Labrys monachus: one gene and its partner. The protein of the gene in region 2 interacts with the protein of the main gene of each other region in a pairwise test. Links are inferred from orthologs where the notes say so. Each region holds a gene or a part of one and is shown on either strand. Other genes may lie near its edges. The genes, in order: cysK and cysE.

Region 1 (7,772 bases), 2.2 Mb from region 2 along the record:
ACCACAAAGATGAGCGATCGGTTGAGACCGCCAGGAATTGCGTTCGAGCCGGAGCGGATCACCCATTCAACGCAGAGGTATCAAAAGAATTCTGCGATTCGTGGTGATCCGATCCGAAGATGGAACGCTATTCGCCCGGCACCATCGCGGGGGCACGGGAGGCGACGAGGGCCGGGCTCCGTCCGAAGCCGTACATGACGACCAGGCACAGCGCCGACAGCCCGAGATAGCCGCAGGCGAGCGGGAAGATCGTGCCGTTATAGGCCTCGCCGATGAGGCCGCCGATCACCGCGCCCATGATGGTGGTGACGCAGCCGATGAAGGAGGAGGCGGTGCCGGCGACGTCGCCGACCGGCTCCATCGCCAGCGCGTTGAAGTTCGGCAGCGTCAGGCTGAGCAGGAAATGGGCGATGCCCATGGTGATGCCGAACACCAGCAGCGGCGGCCGGCCGTCGAAGAGATAGGCCTCGGCCAGCAGGATGGCGGCCATGACGGTGAAGCCCGCCATGCCCGCCCGCGACAGCTTGTGCATGCCGAGCCGCTTCACCAGGCGCGAATTGGTGAAGGAGGCGATGCCCATGCAGATGGCGATCATCCCGAAGGCGAGCGGGAACCACGGGCCGAGCTTGTAGATGTCGGTCTCGAAGATTTGCTGGGCCGAGCCGACATAGGTCATCAGGCAGCCCATGGCGAGGCCCATGGCCAGCATGTTGGTGAGCGAGGCGCGGTTGTTGACGACGCGTCCGATGCCGAAGGCGACCATGGCGATCGACAGCTTGCGGCGATATTCGGGATGCAGCGTCTCGGGCATGCGCAGGCCGAACCAGATCGCCACGGCGATGACGAGGCCCAGCATGCTCACGAAGATGTAGTGCCAGCTGCCGAGGATGAGGAAGGCGCTGCCCATCGCCGGCGCCACCACCGGCACGACGATGAAGATCATCAGCGTCAGCGACATCACCCGCGCCATGTCGCGCCCGCTGTAGCGGTCGCGGATGATGGCGATCGACAGCACCCGGGCAGCGGCGCCGCCCATGCCCTGGACCGCGCGCGCCAGCAGGAGCGTCTCGTAATTGGGAGCGAAGATCGCCAGCACCGTACCCGCCGTGTAGATGGCCAGCCCGATCATCAGCACCTTGCGGCGCCCGATCGTGTCGGAGACCGGGCCCCAGACCAGCTGCATGATGCCGAAGCCTGCCATATAGGCGGTCAGCACCAGCTGCATGCGGTTGGGATCGGCCACGCCGAAGGTCGAGCGGATCGAATCGAAGGCGGGCAGGAGATTGTCGATGGAGAGCGAAACCAGCCCCATCATCAACGCAATAACGAGGACGAATTCCAAAAACGACGGTTCGGGCGCCGGCTTGGAGGCCGGTGCGGCAGGCAATCTGGACATGAAAGGCTCAAATGCACGGTAGGCTGGCGGGGGGCAAAAATGCGGCGCTCAGACCGGCGTCCATTTAGCATGGCGATCGTGACTAAAAGGTGATTTTTTTGCCACATCGGCGCAAAACCAAGCAAATGCTGCCCAGATATGCGATTTTTGCGGGTGTCGCCGATCGCGTTCCCGGACCGGCCGGTTGCGCTCAGACCCCCTCGCCTGCGAGGTCGCGCCGGGCCCGGTCGGCCTCTTCGGCATAGCGGCGCAGGGCATGGGCTTCCGAGAGCAGGCCGACGACGCGCTTGCGCGCATCGACGACGGCGAGGGCCTCGGCCTCGCAGGCCTCGATGCGTCGGGCGGCGTCCTTGAGCGTCATCGACGGCGACAGCGTGTCGGTGCGGTGGGTCAGCAGCCCGTCGACCAGGCCGCCGGCCTGGCCCTCGAAATTGACCTGATAGGCGTCGGCGACCCGCACCAGCCCGGCATAGGGACCGTCCGGCCCGTCGACCGCCACGACGTAATGGGTCGAGCCGAGGGCGTGGGCATGGCGGAACGCGCCGAGGGACATGGTCCGCTCGACCGTCGGCACCGGCGTGCGCATCACCCGGGCGACGGTGAGGTCGCGCGCCCAGCCGACGTCGTGGGCGCTGCGGATGGCCTCGCCGCGCAGATGGAACCGCCAGGTGGCGAAGGAATAGCCGAAGGTCTCGCGCACGGTGATGGTGGCGACGATCACCGCCATCAGCACGGCGACGGTGAGCTGGAAATCGCCGGTCATCTCGAGGACGAGGAAGCTCATCGTCAGCGGCCCGCCGACGATGGCCGCCGCCAGCGCCGCCATGCCGGCCAGCGCGGCCGCATGCGGCGCCAGGCCGGGCGACAGGGTGACGAGGCTGACGCCGGCGAGGAAGAACTGCCCGAGCAGGGCGCCGAGGAAGAGCGAGGCGAAGAACAGGCCGCCGCGAAAGCCCGATCCGAGCGAGATCGCCGAGGCGAAGGCCTTGAGCAGGATCAGGCCGCCGAGCAGCAGAAGGGGCTGCGGGGGTTCGGCCAGCAATTTCATCAGGGCACCGTGCCCGGAGGACAGCACCTGCGGCGTGACCAAGGCGAGCAGGCCGAGCAGCAGGCCGCCGATGGCGGGCATGAAGCCGATCGGCAGCCGGATGCGCCGGAACAACGTCTCGGACAGCGCCACGCCCTGCATGATGGCGATGGCGCTGCCGGCGCAGAACAGGCCGAGGCCGCACAGCGTGGCGACGCCCGAGGCATGCGGCTGGAAGGCGGCGCCGACGGCGAACTGGTAGGGCTCCAGGCCGAGCACATGGGTGACGATGGTGCCCGTGATCGCGGCGGCCGCCACCGGCGCCAGGGTTCCCACCGCATAGGAGCCGATGATGATCTCGAAGGCGTAGAAAGCGCCGGTGAGCGGGGCGCCGAAAGCGGCGGCGATCGCCCCCGCAGAGCCGCAGCCCACCATCAGGCGCATGTCGGCCCGCCGCAGCCGGAAGGCGAGGCCGAAGCGGGCGGCGAAGCCGGAGCCGAGCTGGGAATAGGCCGCCTCGAGGCCGACGGAGGCGCCGCAGGCGTTGGAGATCAGCGTCTGCGCGCCGACGATGAGGCTGCCGCCGAGCGACATCCGGCCGCCATGCAGCGCATTCGCCTCGATCGGGTCGACGGGACGGCGGGCGTGGCTGCGGGCGAGGACGAGATTGAACAGGCCGAGCGCCAGGCCGCCGAGGACGGGCACGGCCAGGACGAGCGCCGCCGGCAGGCTCTCCATGCCGCTCAGCCTGTCGCCGGCCTTGAGGCCGAAGAACAGTTCATGCGCGATCTGCGCGCTGCGGCTGATGACGAAGACGGCGATGCCGGCGATCGCGCCGCACAGCGCGGCCATGATGACGAGCCCGCTCTCGCGGCGGCGCACGATGCCCCGCAGCCAGGCGGGGACCGCAGTGGAGGAAGGGGGCTGGGTGTCGTCGCTGGAAGGCAGAGCGGGCATGAACAAACGCGGATGCCCCTGCCCCAGTGAAGGAGAGGGGGATGTCGAGATGGCCGATGATGGAGAATGTTTAGTCGCTCGCCACCAAAGACAAAAGCCCGCCCGCGACGCAAAGACGTCTATTTCGACCGCGAATTGTAATAATAATATCGATGGATTTTCTATGCCTTGACTCGGCAGGACCGCGCGTCGGCGCGTCGGGCCTCGCGTGCCGGCTGCGACGCCGGCACGCGGGATCGGGCGCCCGCTCTATCGATCGATCTTGTTGCGACGATTGGCGATGAGGTCGTCGACCACGGCCGGATCGGCGAGGGTCGAGATGTCGCCGAGCGCGCCGAAATCGTCCTCGGCGATCTTGCGCAGGATGCGGCGCATGATCTTGCCCGACCGCGTCTTGGGCAGGCCCGGAGCGAACTGGATATGGTCGGGCGAGGCGATGGGGCCGATCTCCCGCCGCACCCAGGCGACGAGTTCCTTGCGCAGGCCGTCATCGCCGCTGCTGCCGGCCATCAGCGTGACATAGGCGTAGATGCCCTGGCCCTTGAGATCGTGCGGATAGCCGACCACGGCCGCCTCCGACACCAGCTCATGCGCGACCAGGGCGCTCTCGACTTCCGCCGTCCCCATGCGGTGGCCGGAGACGTTGATGACGTCGTCGACCCGGCCGGTGATCCAGTAATAGCCGTCCTCGTCGCGGCGGCAGCCGTCGCCGGTGAAATATTTGCCCTTGTAGGCGGCGAAATAGGTGTCGAAGAAGCGCTGGTGGTCGCCATAGACGGTGCGCATCTGGCCGGGCCAGCTGTCGGCGATGACGAGGTTGCCCTGGCAGGCCCCGCTCAGCACCTTGCCTTCGCCGTCGACGATCTCGGGCCGGATGCCGAAGAAGGGCCGCGTCGCCGAACCCGGCTTCAGCGCCGTCGCGCCCGGCAGCGGCGAAATGAGGATGCCGCCGGTCTCGGTCTGCCACCAGGTGTCGACGATCGGGCAGCGGTGATCGCCGACGACGCGGTGATACCACTCCCAGGCCTCGGGATTGATCGGCTCGCCGACCGAGCCGAGCAGGCGCAGCGAGGCGCGCGAGGTCGCCTTGACCGGCTCCTCGCCGGCGCCCATCAGCGCCCGGATGGCGGTCGGCGCGGTGTAGAAGATCGAGACCTTGTGCTTGTCCACCACCTGCCAGAAACGGGAGACCGAGGGATAGTTCGGCACGCCCTCGAACATCAGCGTCGTCGCGCCATTGGCCAGCGGGCCGTAGACGATATAGGAATGGCCGGTGACCCAGCCGACATCGGCCGTGCACCAGTAGATGTCGTCGTCATGGTAGTCGAAGACATAGTGGTGCGTCATCGCCGCATAGACGAGATAGCCGGCGGTGGTGTGCAGCACGCCCTTGGGCTTGCCGGTGGATCCGGAGGTGTAGAGGATGAACAGCGGGTCTTCGGCGTCCATCTCCTCGCAGGGGCATTCGGCCGGCACGGCGGCGGCGAGATCGTCGTAGAAATGATCGCGGCCGGCCGCCATCGCCACCGGCGCGCCGGTCCGGCGCACCACGATGACGGAGGCGACGCCGCCCGCCTTGGCGCAGGCCGCGTCGACATTGGCCTTCAGCGGGATCTTCCGGCCGCCGCGCACGCCTTCGTCGGCGGTGATGACCACGGCGGACGCGCAGTCGGCGATGCGTCCGGCCAGCGCCTCCGGCGAGAAGCCGCCGAACACCACCGAATGGATGGCGCCGATGCGGGCGCAGGCGAGCATCGCATAGGCGGCCTCGGGAATCATCGGCATGTAGAGGGTGACGCGGTCGCCCTTGCCGACACCCTGGCTCTTCAGCACATTGGCGAAGCGCTGCACATGTCCGGAAAGCTCGCGATAGGTGATGTGCCTGGACTCGGCGGGATCGTCGCCCTCCCAGATGATGGCGGTGCGCTCGCCCCGCTCGGCGACATGGCGGTCGACGCAGTTCCAGGCGACGTTGGTGGTGCCGTCCTCATACCAGCGGATCGACACGTCCGGCGCGTAGCGCGTGTTCTTGACGAGGGTGTAGGGCTTGAACCAGCCGATGCGCTTGCCGTGTTCGCCCCAGAATGCCTCGGGATCGGCGACGGAGGCCTCGTACATCGCCTGGTAGCGCGATTCGTCGACATAGGCGCTCGCGGCCCATTCCGGCGGGACGTCGTAAATCCGGGCTTCCGACATGGCTTCCTCCGTCATTCCTTACGCGAGCCGGCGTTGGGGCCGGCTGTTTGTTCCCGCGCGACGCCGGCCGGGCGGCCGGCCTTGCGCGCACCGATGTCGGCGCTGCCGTCGGGCCGGCGCACCGTTGCGACACAGGCTTAGGCAAAGCCGCGCCCGCCTGCAAGAGAGCGAATGACGGCGACGACGGGATGGAAGAGGAACCTGTTGCCGCACCCGCCTTCGCGAGCGGCCGAGGCGGCGCCGCGCCCTTGCCGTCCGGGCGAAAGCCGGGGGCGCCGCCGGCCGGCTTCGCGCTAAAGGCCCTCGAACAGGGCGCTCGAAATATAGCGCTCCGCGAAGGACGGCACGATCACGACGATGCTCTTGTCGTCCATGCCCGGACGGGCGGCGAGTTCGAGCGCTGCGGCGACGGCCGCGCCGGAGGATATGCCGCCGGGAATGCCCTCGATGCGGGCGAGCAGGCGCGCGGTGTCGAACGCGGTCTGGTTGCCGACGGTGATGACGTCGTCGATGATCGAGCGGTCGAGCACCTCGGGAATGAAGCCGGCGCCGATGCCCTGGATCTTGTGCGGCCCGGGCTGGCCGCCCGACAGCACCGGCGAATCCTCCGGTTCCACCGCGACGATCTTGATGCCCGGCTTGCGCGGCTTGAGGACCTGGCCGACGCCGGTGATGGTGCCGCCCGTGCCGACGGCGGACACGAAATAATCGATGTCGCCCTTGGTGTCGTTCCAGATTTCCTCGGCGGTGGTGAGGCGGTGGACTTCCGGATTGGCGGGGTTGCGGAACTGCTGGGGAATGATGGCGCTCGGCAGTTCCTTGACGATCTCCTCGGCCCGCGCCACCGCGCCGCGCATGCCCTGTGCGGCGGGCGTGAGCACGATCTCGGCGCCCAGCAGGGCCAGCATCTTGCGCCGCTCGATCGACATCGATTCCGGCATCACCAGGATGAGCCGGTAGCCGCGCGCCGCGGCGACGAAGGCGAGCGCGATGCCGGTATTGCCGGAGGTCGGCTCGACCAGCACCGTTTCCGGCTTCAGCATGCCGGCTTTTTCGAGCGCATCGATCATGCTGACGCCGATGCGGTCCTTGACGCTGGCGATCGGATTGAAGAATTCGAGCTTGGCCAGGATGCGGGCCTTGACGTTCTTGGCCTTGGCCAGGCGGTTGAGCTGCACCAGGGGCGTGTCGCCCACCGTCTCGGTGATCGACTGGTAGATACGGCCGCGGCCGGGCACGTGGTTCGGAACTTGGCTGGTCGGTGCGGCAGTTGCCATGGGTTTTCCCTCATTGGTCGATCGCGCGGAACTCAGCATTAATCCAGTAAATTGTCGAGATTAATGTGGAGTAACATTTTCGACATGTAAATTAGATCGCGAAGTCGATATTCGCCGCCGTGCCGCCGAACACGTGCTTGCGCTCGGCGTCGCGGCACAGATCCTCCACCGTGACCTTGTCGAGCTCCGCCAGGAAGGCCAGCGAGGCCTGGTTCACCGAGGGACCGATGACCTGGTCGACCAGGTTGGACACCGGGGCCGCATCGTCCTCGGAGGAGGCGTCCGACATCGCGGCGCGCACGATGTCGCCGGCGGTGATGCGGCGCCGTTCGCGCGCCAGTTCGTAGCCGCCCCGCGGGCCGCGCACGCCCTTGAGGATATTGTGGCGCACGAGCGCCTGCAGCAGGGTCTCGAGGTGGCGGGGCGGCAGGGCATGGCGGGTCGCGAGCGCCTTGGCGGCTACGGGCGTCGGCCTCGAATGGTGCGCGATGTCGACGACGGCGGCAATGCCGAGCAAGGAGCGACGCGAAAGAAGCTGCATGACCTAAATCCCCCTGGAACGATCTACCCGCCTGACCGGGTCCCCGTCGATCCGAAACCGGCGCTGCCGCGAACGGTCGAATCGACGCTGCTCGCCTCGACGAGCACGCAGGCCGTCACCGGGGCGATGACCAATTGGGCGATCCGCATGCCGTGGCTGACGACGAAGGGATCGCTGCCCAGATTGATCAGGGGGACCATGATTTCACCTCGATAATCCGCATCGATCGTTCCCGGGGCATTCAAGACGGTAATTCCGTTTTTCACAGCCAGGCCGGAACGTGGACGCACTTGCCCTTCATAACCCTGTGGAATTTGGAAAACCAGCCCGGTCGGCACGAGGGCGCGGCTCATCGGCGCGAGGACGATCGTCTCGCCC
Region 2 (7,982 bases):
CGCTTCCGAAACGCTCGAGCGCGCCCATGTGCAGGGAGCGCAGGATAAATCCGTATGCTGGGCCGGCGCCTTCGCGACCTGCGGCGGGCGCGGCGCCACACAATCCTCGACGATCGTCTATGAAATCGAGCCGGGCGACCATCTCGGCTGGCATACCGATGCCACCGAGGAAACCCAATACATCATCGCCGGCACCGGCGAATTGCTGATGGACGACGGCAAGCATCCGGTCGGCCCCGGCAGCGTCTTCGCGCTGCCCGCCAATGTCCGCCACGACCTCGTCAATGTCGGCTCCGAGACCTTGCGCGCGGTCGCCTTCTTCGCCGCCGCGATGTTCACGCAGACCTTCGAAGAAGTCATGCTGCCGCCGAACACCCATGTTCTCGGCACGCCCAACCGAGAAGGCTGAGCGGCGGGCCTGCGGACGCCGTCACGAGGCGAGGCCGCAGCCCGGTCCGGCGGCGAGAGCCGCCGGCTTACGCCGGGCTGTCCGGCTCAGAACCAACGGCCGCGACCGTAGAAGCCGCCGCCGCCGAGGAGAAGGACGACAAGAACGATGATCAGGATTGTGCTCATGTGAATTCCCTTCGGGCTCCATGTTGCCGCCGTGAGCGGCAGGCATCCGAGGGGCCGCGGGAACAACAATTCCTGGCCGCAATAGTTCCCTCGGCGCTTCGAAGGGGCGGCCAAGCCCGGAACACCATCCCTCCGGCGCAGGGGTTTCGCCCGTTGCCGTAGGCTCCGAGGATCGGCGGGGGGAAGGATGGCGGAGGGAGTGGGGGCGGGAATGGACTCTATGAATCCTTGCCGCCGTGGGCACTTGACGGCTCGGCTAGTTGGACGGCCCTTGAATCTTCACGCCCTTGTCGCCGATGCTGATCTCGACCGAATTCTTATGCTGTTCGTGATAGATGTACGCGCCCGCCCCGGCGGCGACAATCACGATCACGATCAGGGCGATGGCGGCATTCTGGCTCATCAGGGACTCCGGTTACTTCGTGAGTTCTAATGGCCGGCAACGCACAGCCGCTGCCTTAAGTTCCGCTAAGGTGGCGCCTGCCCGTTGTACCTCCCCTTAATTTCGGGGCAGCGCTATCGCTCCGTCGAAAAAATCGCGAAGGTTGGTGCGGACGACGGGACTCGAACCCGTACTCTCAGAGAGAAGCAGATTTTCGTACCACTTCGGCTTTCGCCGCCGCCTTGCGGCGTTCGTGGTCTGGACTGTCCCTTCACCATGCCTTTCGGCCGCAGGTGCCGCCCGTCCAGTCTCTACACCTTCCCTCGACGAGGGATTGGCTCGGGATTGGCCAGGAGCGTGAGCCCCCCGGCGTTCCCCGACTTTGAGCGGTTCTACTCCGCGGATTTCCCCGCGGGCACTCCAATTCGATGGTCAAAGTCTGCTGCGTCTACCGATTTCGCCACGTCCGCGACCCGTCCCTGTTAAGGCCTCGCCGCCCTTTGCTCAAGCCCCTTGCGCGATCCGTTCGCCGGCGGTCGGCGTCCAGCCATAGATCCAGTCATAGCGCTCGACGAGCTTGCGGCCGCCCATCGCCGCCAGGCCGAGGTCGCGTGCGGCGGAGAAGGGCCAGGACCAGTGGTAGCGCTCGCCATTGCTGCGGGCTTCGGCCTGCAGCCGGGTCACCCGCGGCAGGCGTCGGGCCGAATAGAGCGCCAGCCGGGCCGGGATGTCGTCCTCGCCGGGCGCGGCGAGCGCCAGCGCCAGGACGGCCGCGTCCTCGATGGCGGCGGCGCCGCCCTGGGCCGCGAAGGGCAGCATCGGATGCGCCGCGTCGCCGAGAAGCGCGATGCGGCCCTCGGCCATCGCCGCATCGGCCGCCCGGTCGAACAAGGGCCAGGTCCGCCAGTCCGGACAGGCCGCGAGCAGGGCACGGATGCGAGGATCCCAGCCGGCGAAATGCGGCCGCAGCCGGCGCGTGTCCTGCGGCGTGGACCAGCCGGGCGCGCTGTCGCCGTCCTGCGTCACCGCAACGAGATTGAGCTGGCTGCCGCCCCGCACCGGATAATGCACCAGATGGGCGTGGGCGCCGAGCCAGAGCCCCGTCGCCCTGCCCTGGAGGAGGGGCGGGGCGTCCGTCATGGCGATGACCGTGCGCCAGGCGCGTCGGCCGGCAAAGCGCGGCGGCTCGATGCGCCCGAGACTGCGCCGGACGGAGGACCACAGCCCGTCGGCGCCGATCAGCGCGGTCATGCGCTCCCGCCGGCCCGAGGCGAAGCGCAGGCCGACGCCGCTGCCATCCTGTTCCGCGGCGTCGATCGCATCGCCGTAATGAAGGGTGATCCCCGCCTCGGCCTCGACGGCGCCGAGCAGGGCGGCCTGGAGGTCGGCGCGGTGGATGACCCCGTAGGGCGTGCCCCATCGATGGGCGAAGGCTTCCAGCGGCAGCCGTGCGACCAGGCGCCCGTTCGAGCCCCGCCGGACGAAAATGCTGTCGACGCTCACCATCGGCGCTTCCAGCGCCGGCCCGAGCCCGAGCCCGAACAGCACGTTCAGCGCGTTGGGCGTGAGCTGGATGCCGGCCCCGGCTGCTTCCAGCACGTCCGCGCGCTCGAAGACGGTGACCTCGAAACCGCGTCGTGCCAAGGCAAGGGCGGCCGTAAGGCCGCCGATGCCGGCGCCGGCGATGGCGACGGGTCCGGCCGGGGAATGCGACATGACGCGATCAGGCGGCGTCGGCGATCACTGCGCAGGCGGCCGGATCGGCAGCGCCTGCCGGCAGTTTCGGATCATATTTGTAAAGCGTGGAGCAATAGGAGCACACGGCCTCGTCGTCCGCGCCCATGTCGATGAAGATGTGCGGATGGTCGAAGGGCGAATTGGCGCCCATGCACATGAACTCCTTCGAGCCGACGTGAACGACAGCGACGCCGAGATCGTTGTGGAAGTGGGGAATGGAATGGTCAGCCATCATCAAAGTCCGCAATTGCCGTGCGGCGGACCATAGCGGCGGCGGCCGCGATGCGATAGGGGCTAGCCCGGTGTTTTTGGCATGAGGGACATCGCGACGATGCTGCATTTCGACCATGAAGGCCTCGAGATCGCCTATGTCGACGAAGGCGAGGGGGAGCCGATCCTGCTCATTCACGGCTTCGGCTCCAACCACCAGGTCAATTGGGTCGGCACCGGATGGGTCGATCTCCTGAAGCGGCAGGGGCGGCGGGTGATCGCCTTCGACAACCGCGGCCATGGGCAATCGTCCAAGCCCCACGTGCCGGACGCCTATCATCCCGCCCGCATGGCGGGCGACGCCGCGGCGCTGCTCGACCATCTGCGCATCGGCTCGGCGCCGGTGATGGGATATTCCATGGGCGCGCGCATCGCCGCCTTCATGGCCCTCGACCATCCCCACCGGGTCGATGCCCTGATCCTCGGCGGCCTCGGCATCCATCTGGTGCGGGGCGAGGGCCTGCCGCCGACGATCGCGCAGGCCATGGAGGCGCCGAGCCTGGCCGACGTCCACGACGCCATGGGCCGGATGTTCCGCGCCTTCGCCGATCAGACCGGCTCCGACCGCCGCGCGCTCGCCGCCTGCATCCGCGGTTCGCGCGTGCAGCTCAATCCGGCCGAGGCCGCGCGGATCGTGCAGCCCGTGCTGGTGGCGGTCGGCACCCGGGATCCGATCGCCGGCTCGGCGCGGGACCTCGCCGATCTCCTGCCCAATGCCAGCGTGCTCGATATCCCCGGCCGCGATCACAATCCGGCGGTGGGCGACAAGGTCTTCAAGCAAGGCGTTCTGGCATTCCTGGCGGAAGAGGCCGTCTAAAACAGCATTGGCATGCGACATCCGGCTGCGATAGAAAGAGGGACGGCCGATGGCCGCCGCGACAGCCGAAACCAGCGGACAAGCACATGAATCAGACAAAACGCCTGGTGGCCCATGGGCTCGACATGGTCGATCCGGTCTGGAGCCGGGTCCGGATGGAAGCGGAGGCCGTCACCCATGCGGAGCCGCAGCTGTCCAGCTTCATCTTCGCCAACATCCTGCAATTGAGCTCGCTCGAAGGCGCGGTCGTCCAGCGCGTGGCGTCCAGGCTCGACCATCCGGACATGCCGGCGACGCTGATCGCCCAGGCCTTCGGCAAGGCGCTCGAAGCCGATCCGTCGATCGCCAGCGCCTTCAGGGCGGATATCGCCGCCGTCATCGACCGGGATCCGGCCGCCACGCGCTATATCGAGCCGATCCTCTACTTCAAGGGCTTCCACGCGGTGCAGACCCATCGCCTGGCGCATTGGCTGTGGCGTGCCGGGCGGCGCGATTTCGCGCTCTATCTGCAGAGCCGCTCATCCGCCGTGTTCCAGTGCGACATCAATCCCAACGTGCCGATCGGCCGCGGCATCTTCCTCGATCACGCCACCGGGCTGGTGGTGGGCGAGACCGCGGTGATCGACGACGACGTCTCGATCCTGCAGGACGTCACCCTCGGCGGCACCGGCAAGGAGACGGGCGACCGCCATCCGAAGATTCGGCGGGGCGTGATGATCGGGGCGGGCGCGAAGATCCTCGGCAATATCGAGATCGGGCAATGCGCACGCGTCGCCGCCGGTTCCGTGGTGCTGAAGCCGGTACCGCGAAACACCACGGTGGCCGGCGTTCCCGCCCGCGTCGTCGGTGAAGCAGGCTGCGCCGAACCCTCCCGCAGCATGGACCAGATCCTGCACGGACCGATGCCGAACGACATCTTCTGGCACGATGTCGGCCTTTGAAGCCGCCGCCGCTATCCACCGATAACGGCGCGCGCCTCGTCGGCGCGACCTTGCACCGCCGGGCGCGCCATGGCAAAGGCCCCTCGTCGCCGGTCGACTACAGGGCCGGCTCACAGATTTGAGGACACCCGTGGACAAGAAAGACATGCAGCGCGTCGAAGCCTATCTCCGGCGCACCTTCGGCAACGCCACCATCCGTGTCGTCCCGCGCGCCCGCAAGACGGACAGCGCCGAGGTCTATATCGGCGAGGAGTCGATCGGCCTCATCTCCGAGGACAAGGAGGACGGCGAGACCTCGTATGATTTCCACATGGCCATCCTCGATATCGATCTCGATGGCTGACGTCGCGCGGGGGCTGGGCGACGGCTCCGGCCGGCCAGCGCCCATGCGCGGAAGGTCCTCGGCGTCGCGATGACGTTCGGGCATCGGACGACGACGGGGGCTTCCGGCATGCCCGGCAATCCAGGCGGGAGAACAGACCATGCCTCTCTATGCGCTCGACGACGCGGCCCCCGACGTGCCCGGGGATGGACGCTACTGGGTGGCACCGGACGCCCGGGTGATCGGCCGCGTCACTCTCGGCGAGGACGTCAATATCTGGTTTGCGGCGATCCTGCGCGGCGATAACGAGCCGATGCATATCGGGGCGCGCAGCAACATCCAGGACGGCGCGGTGCTGCATTCCGATACGGGTTTCCCGCTCACCGTCGGCGAGGACTGCACGGTGGGCCATTCGGTGATCCTGCATGGCTGCACCATCGGCGCGGGAAGCCTGATCGGCATGGGCGCGACGATCCTCAACGGGGCGCGCATCGGCAAGGGGTCTCTGGTCGGCGCCAACGCGCTCGTCACCGAGGGCAAAGTGTTTCCGGATCACTCGCTCATCGTCGGCTCACCCGCGCGAGTCGTCCGCACACTGGAGCCGGCCGACGCCGAACGGCTGCTGAGCGGCGCGGCCCATTATGTCGAAAACGCCAGGCGCTTCGCCAAGGGATTGAGGCAGGTCGGATAAGGCCCGGAGGAGGGCCACCGGTCTCTTTTCAGACGTCAGTCGCCCCTGGCCGAGACGATGGAGGTGGTCTGCGTATCGCCGAGCGACACCCATACATTCTGGTCGGTCTGCGACTGGCGCTTGACGTAGCGGTAGCCCGTGGCTCGCCAGGGCAGGATCTTCTGCTCCTGGTTGTCGAGGACGAATTCGCCGCGGTCGGTCTTGACCATCAACACGGCGTGGCCCTCGCCCTTCTTGTCGCGGACGACGGTGATCAGCAGCGCGGAGCGCGGCCACCCCGCATCGATCAGCAGCTTGCGCTTCAGCAGGACATAGTCCTCGCAATCGCCGTAGCCGTCCGTGGGATAGGCCCACCATTCGACCTTGCCGTAATTGTCGAGATCGGTCATCGGCTTGACGGCGTGATTGACCTGTTCGTTCAGTGCGACGAGATCCCGCCACGCCTGGCGCGAGAGAACGATGTCGCGCGCCTCCTGCGGTCCTGGGCGACAGTCGCCGGGGTTGTCGTTGCAGAACTGCAGGTAGCCGGAGGGCGAGGTGGTGACATCGCCCACCGGCGCATAGACGGAGATGGCGCTGGCGGCCTCCGCGGTCCTGACGACGATCGGCACGAAGAGGAGGGCGGCGCAGGCCAGGGCGACAAAGATCCGGACGAACATATCGTGATGCGACGGGCGATCCAGGGTCCGGCCAGGGTCCGGCCTGGGCGTCCGGCGGCTCAAACTGGATCCGATCTTGATCAAGAAGCGCATCGAAATGTCAGATCCGTTATGCCTTTGACCCGCGGGCTGCGGCAGTTGCACGTTCCTGAAGCCAATTTTGCATAAGGCCCGTACCCGCACAACGCTCCTGCCGCACAAAGAACAGGATTCGAACGGGGCGGTTGTGTCCGTAACATCTTGATAAAACGAAAATTAACGCCCCGTTAACCACATTTTTGCGTTTTTGCGCGGGGCGCGCAAGTTAAGGCGGCAACCAGGATTTTCGCCATTTTTTCGTCGCGCTTCGCTCTGTCGGGACGGTTAATGTGCGCGACAGCATGGCTTGCGCATCATGGCTGGACCCTCGCGTTGCGCCGCTGGGCGCAACGCCTCGCATGGGCGCTCAGGTCGCCGCGATGTTGTCGATCAGGCGGGTCTGCCCGATCTTGGCGGCGACCAGCAGGCGGACGGGGCCGGCGGCGGGATCGGCGATCGGGGCGAGGCTCGCGGCGTGCCGCGCCTCCAGGTAGTCGAGAGCGAAGCCTGCCTGTTCGATGGCCGCCCGGCCCTCGGCGAGGGCGGCCTCGATCCCGGCTCCGCCGGCGATGTCGTCGGCGGCCTTCCGGAGCGTGCGGTGGAGAAGGGGCGCGAGCGCCCGGTGCTCGGGAGAGAGAAAACGGTTGCGCGACGACATGGCAAGGCCGTCCTCCTCGCGCTGCGTCGCCACGGCGGCGATCTCGACGGGCAGATCGAGGTCGCGCGCCATCTGCGCCACCACCATCAATTGCTGGTAATCCTTCTCCCCGAACATCGCGACATCGGCGCCGCTCTGCATGAACAGCTTGGCGACGACGGTGGCCACCCCTGCGAAATGCGTGGGGCGGAAGCGATCCTCGAGGCCGGCCGCGGCCGGGCCGCCGACCGATATCGTGGTTGCGAACCCCTGCGGATACATCTCGCCGACCGTCGGAGCGAACAGGATGTCGGCCCTCGCCGCGGACAGGCGGGCGAGGTCGGCTTCCTCTGTGCGCGGATATTTAGCGAGGTCTTCGGCGGGGGAGAACTGCGCGGGATTGACGAAGATGGTGGCGATCACCCTCGCCGCGCGCTTTCTCGCCTCGCGCACGAGAGCGATATGGCCGTCATGCAGGGCGCCCATGGTCGGCACGAGGCCGATCCTGTCGCCCTCGTCGCGAAACTTTCGCACGGCATGCCGCAGGTCGGAGACGGTTCGGGTAATGATGATGTCGGCCATCGCTGGTTCTGCACGGGATTGACGGGTCGGTGGACGGGGAGGAGCGGCACGCTGCCGACGCCGCTATACCGGCAATTCCGGGAGTCGGGCCAGCATGACGTTTCGTCCGGCGGGCGATATGCTGATATCGATACCCGCCTTGCCGCAGGTGCCCGGGAAGGCGGTATTTCCACACCGCTCTCTTGACCATGGCTTCCGCAAGGGGCAAGTGCGGCGGTGGCGGACCGATTCTCGGTCCGCTCCATGCGGGATCGGATGCCTTGAGTCAGCTTATTCTGGGATGCGTGGTT

Evidence for each region.
Region 1: the proteins of cysE (region 2) and cysK interact in binary tests that used the Escherichia coli proteins (3 or more experiments, as listed by UniProt). The link is inferred for Labrys monachus from one-to-one orthologs.

Annotation. Positions count from the first base shown.
Region 1 is NZ_JAUSVK010000001.1:6,287,531-6,295,302, reverse strand. Bases 4,862-7,726 are described here. They hold cysK (cysteine synthase A), read right to left. Parts: upstream 6,854-7,726; coding sequence 5,870-6,853; downstream 4,862-5,869. Other genes in these bases: dut (dUTP diphosphatase), read right to left, coding at 7,418-7,726; J3R73_RS28680 (RrF2 family transcriptional regulator), read right to left, coding at 6,945-7,394; acs (acetate--CoA ligase), read right to left, coding at 4,862-5,576. Outside these bases: J3R73_RS28700 (multidrug effflux MFS transporter), read right to left, coding at 128-1,396; J3R73_RS28695 (chloride channel protein), read right to left, coding at 1,587-3,380; more of acs, read right to left, coding at 3,630-4,861; more of dut, read right to left, coding at 7,727-7,772.
Region 2 is NZ_JAUSVK010000001.1:4,062,026-4,070,007, reverse strand. The notes cover bases 2,955-5,795. They hold cysE (serine O-acetyltransferase), read left to right. Parts: upstream 2,955-3,868; coding sequence 3,869-4,723; downstream 4,724-5,795. Other genes in these bases: J3R73_RS18535 (transglutaminase-like cysteine peptidase), read right to left, coding at 5,772-5,795; J3R73_RS18540 (gamma carbonic anhydrase family protein), read left to right, coding at 5,206-5,736; J3R73_RS18545 (DUF3126 family protein), read left to right, coding at 4,854-5,066; J3R73_RS18555 (alpha/beta fold hydrolase), read left to right, coding at 3,009-3,782. Outside these bases: J3R73_RS18575 (cupin domain-containing protein), read left to right, coding at 1-409; J3R73_RS18570 (hypothetical protein), read right to left, coding at 833-979; J3R73_RS18565 (FAD-dependent monooxygenase), read right to left, coding at 1,463-2,674; J3R73_RS18560 (zinc-finger domain-containing protein), read right to left, coding at 2,682-2,927; more of J3R73_RS18535, read right to left, coding at 5,796-6,395; panC (pantoate--beta-alanine ligase), read right to left, coding at 6,841-7,692; J3R73_RS18525 (DnaJ domain-containing protein), read left to right, coding at 7,953-7,982.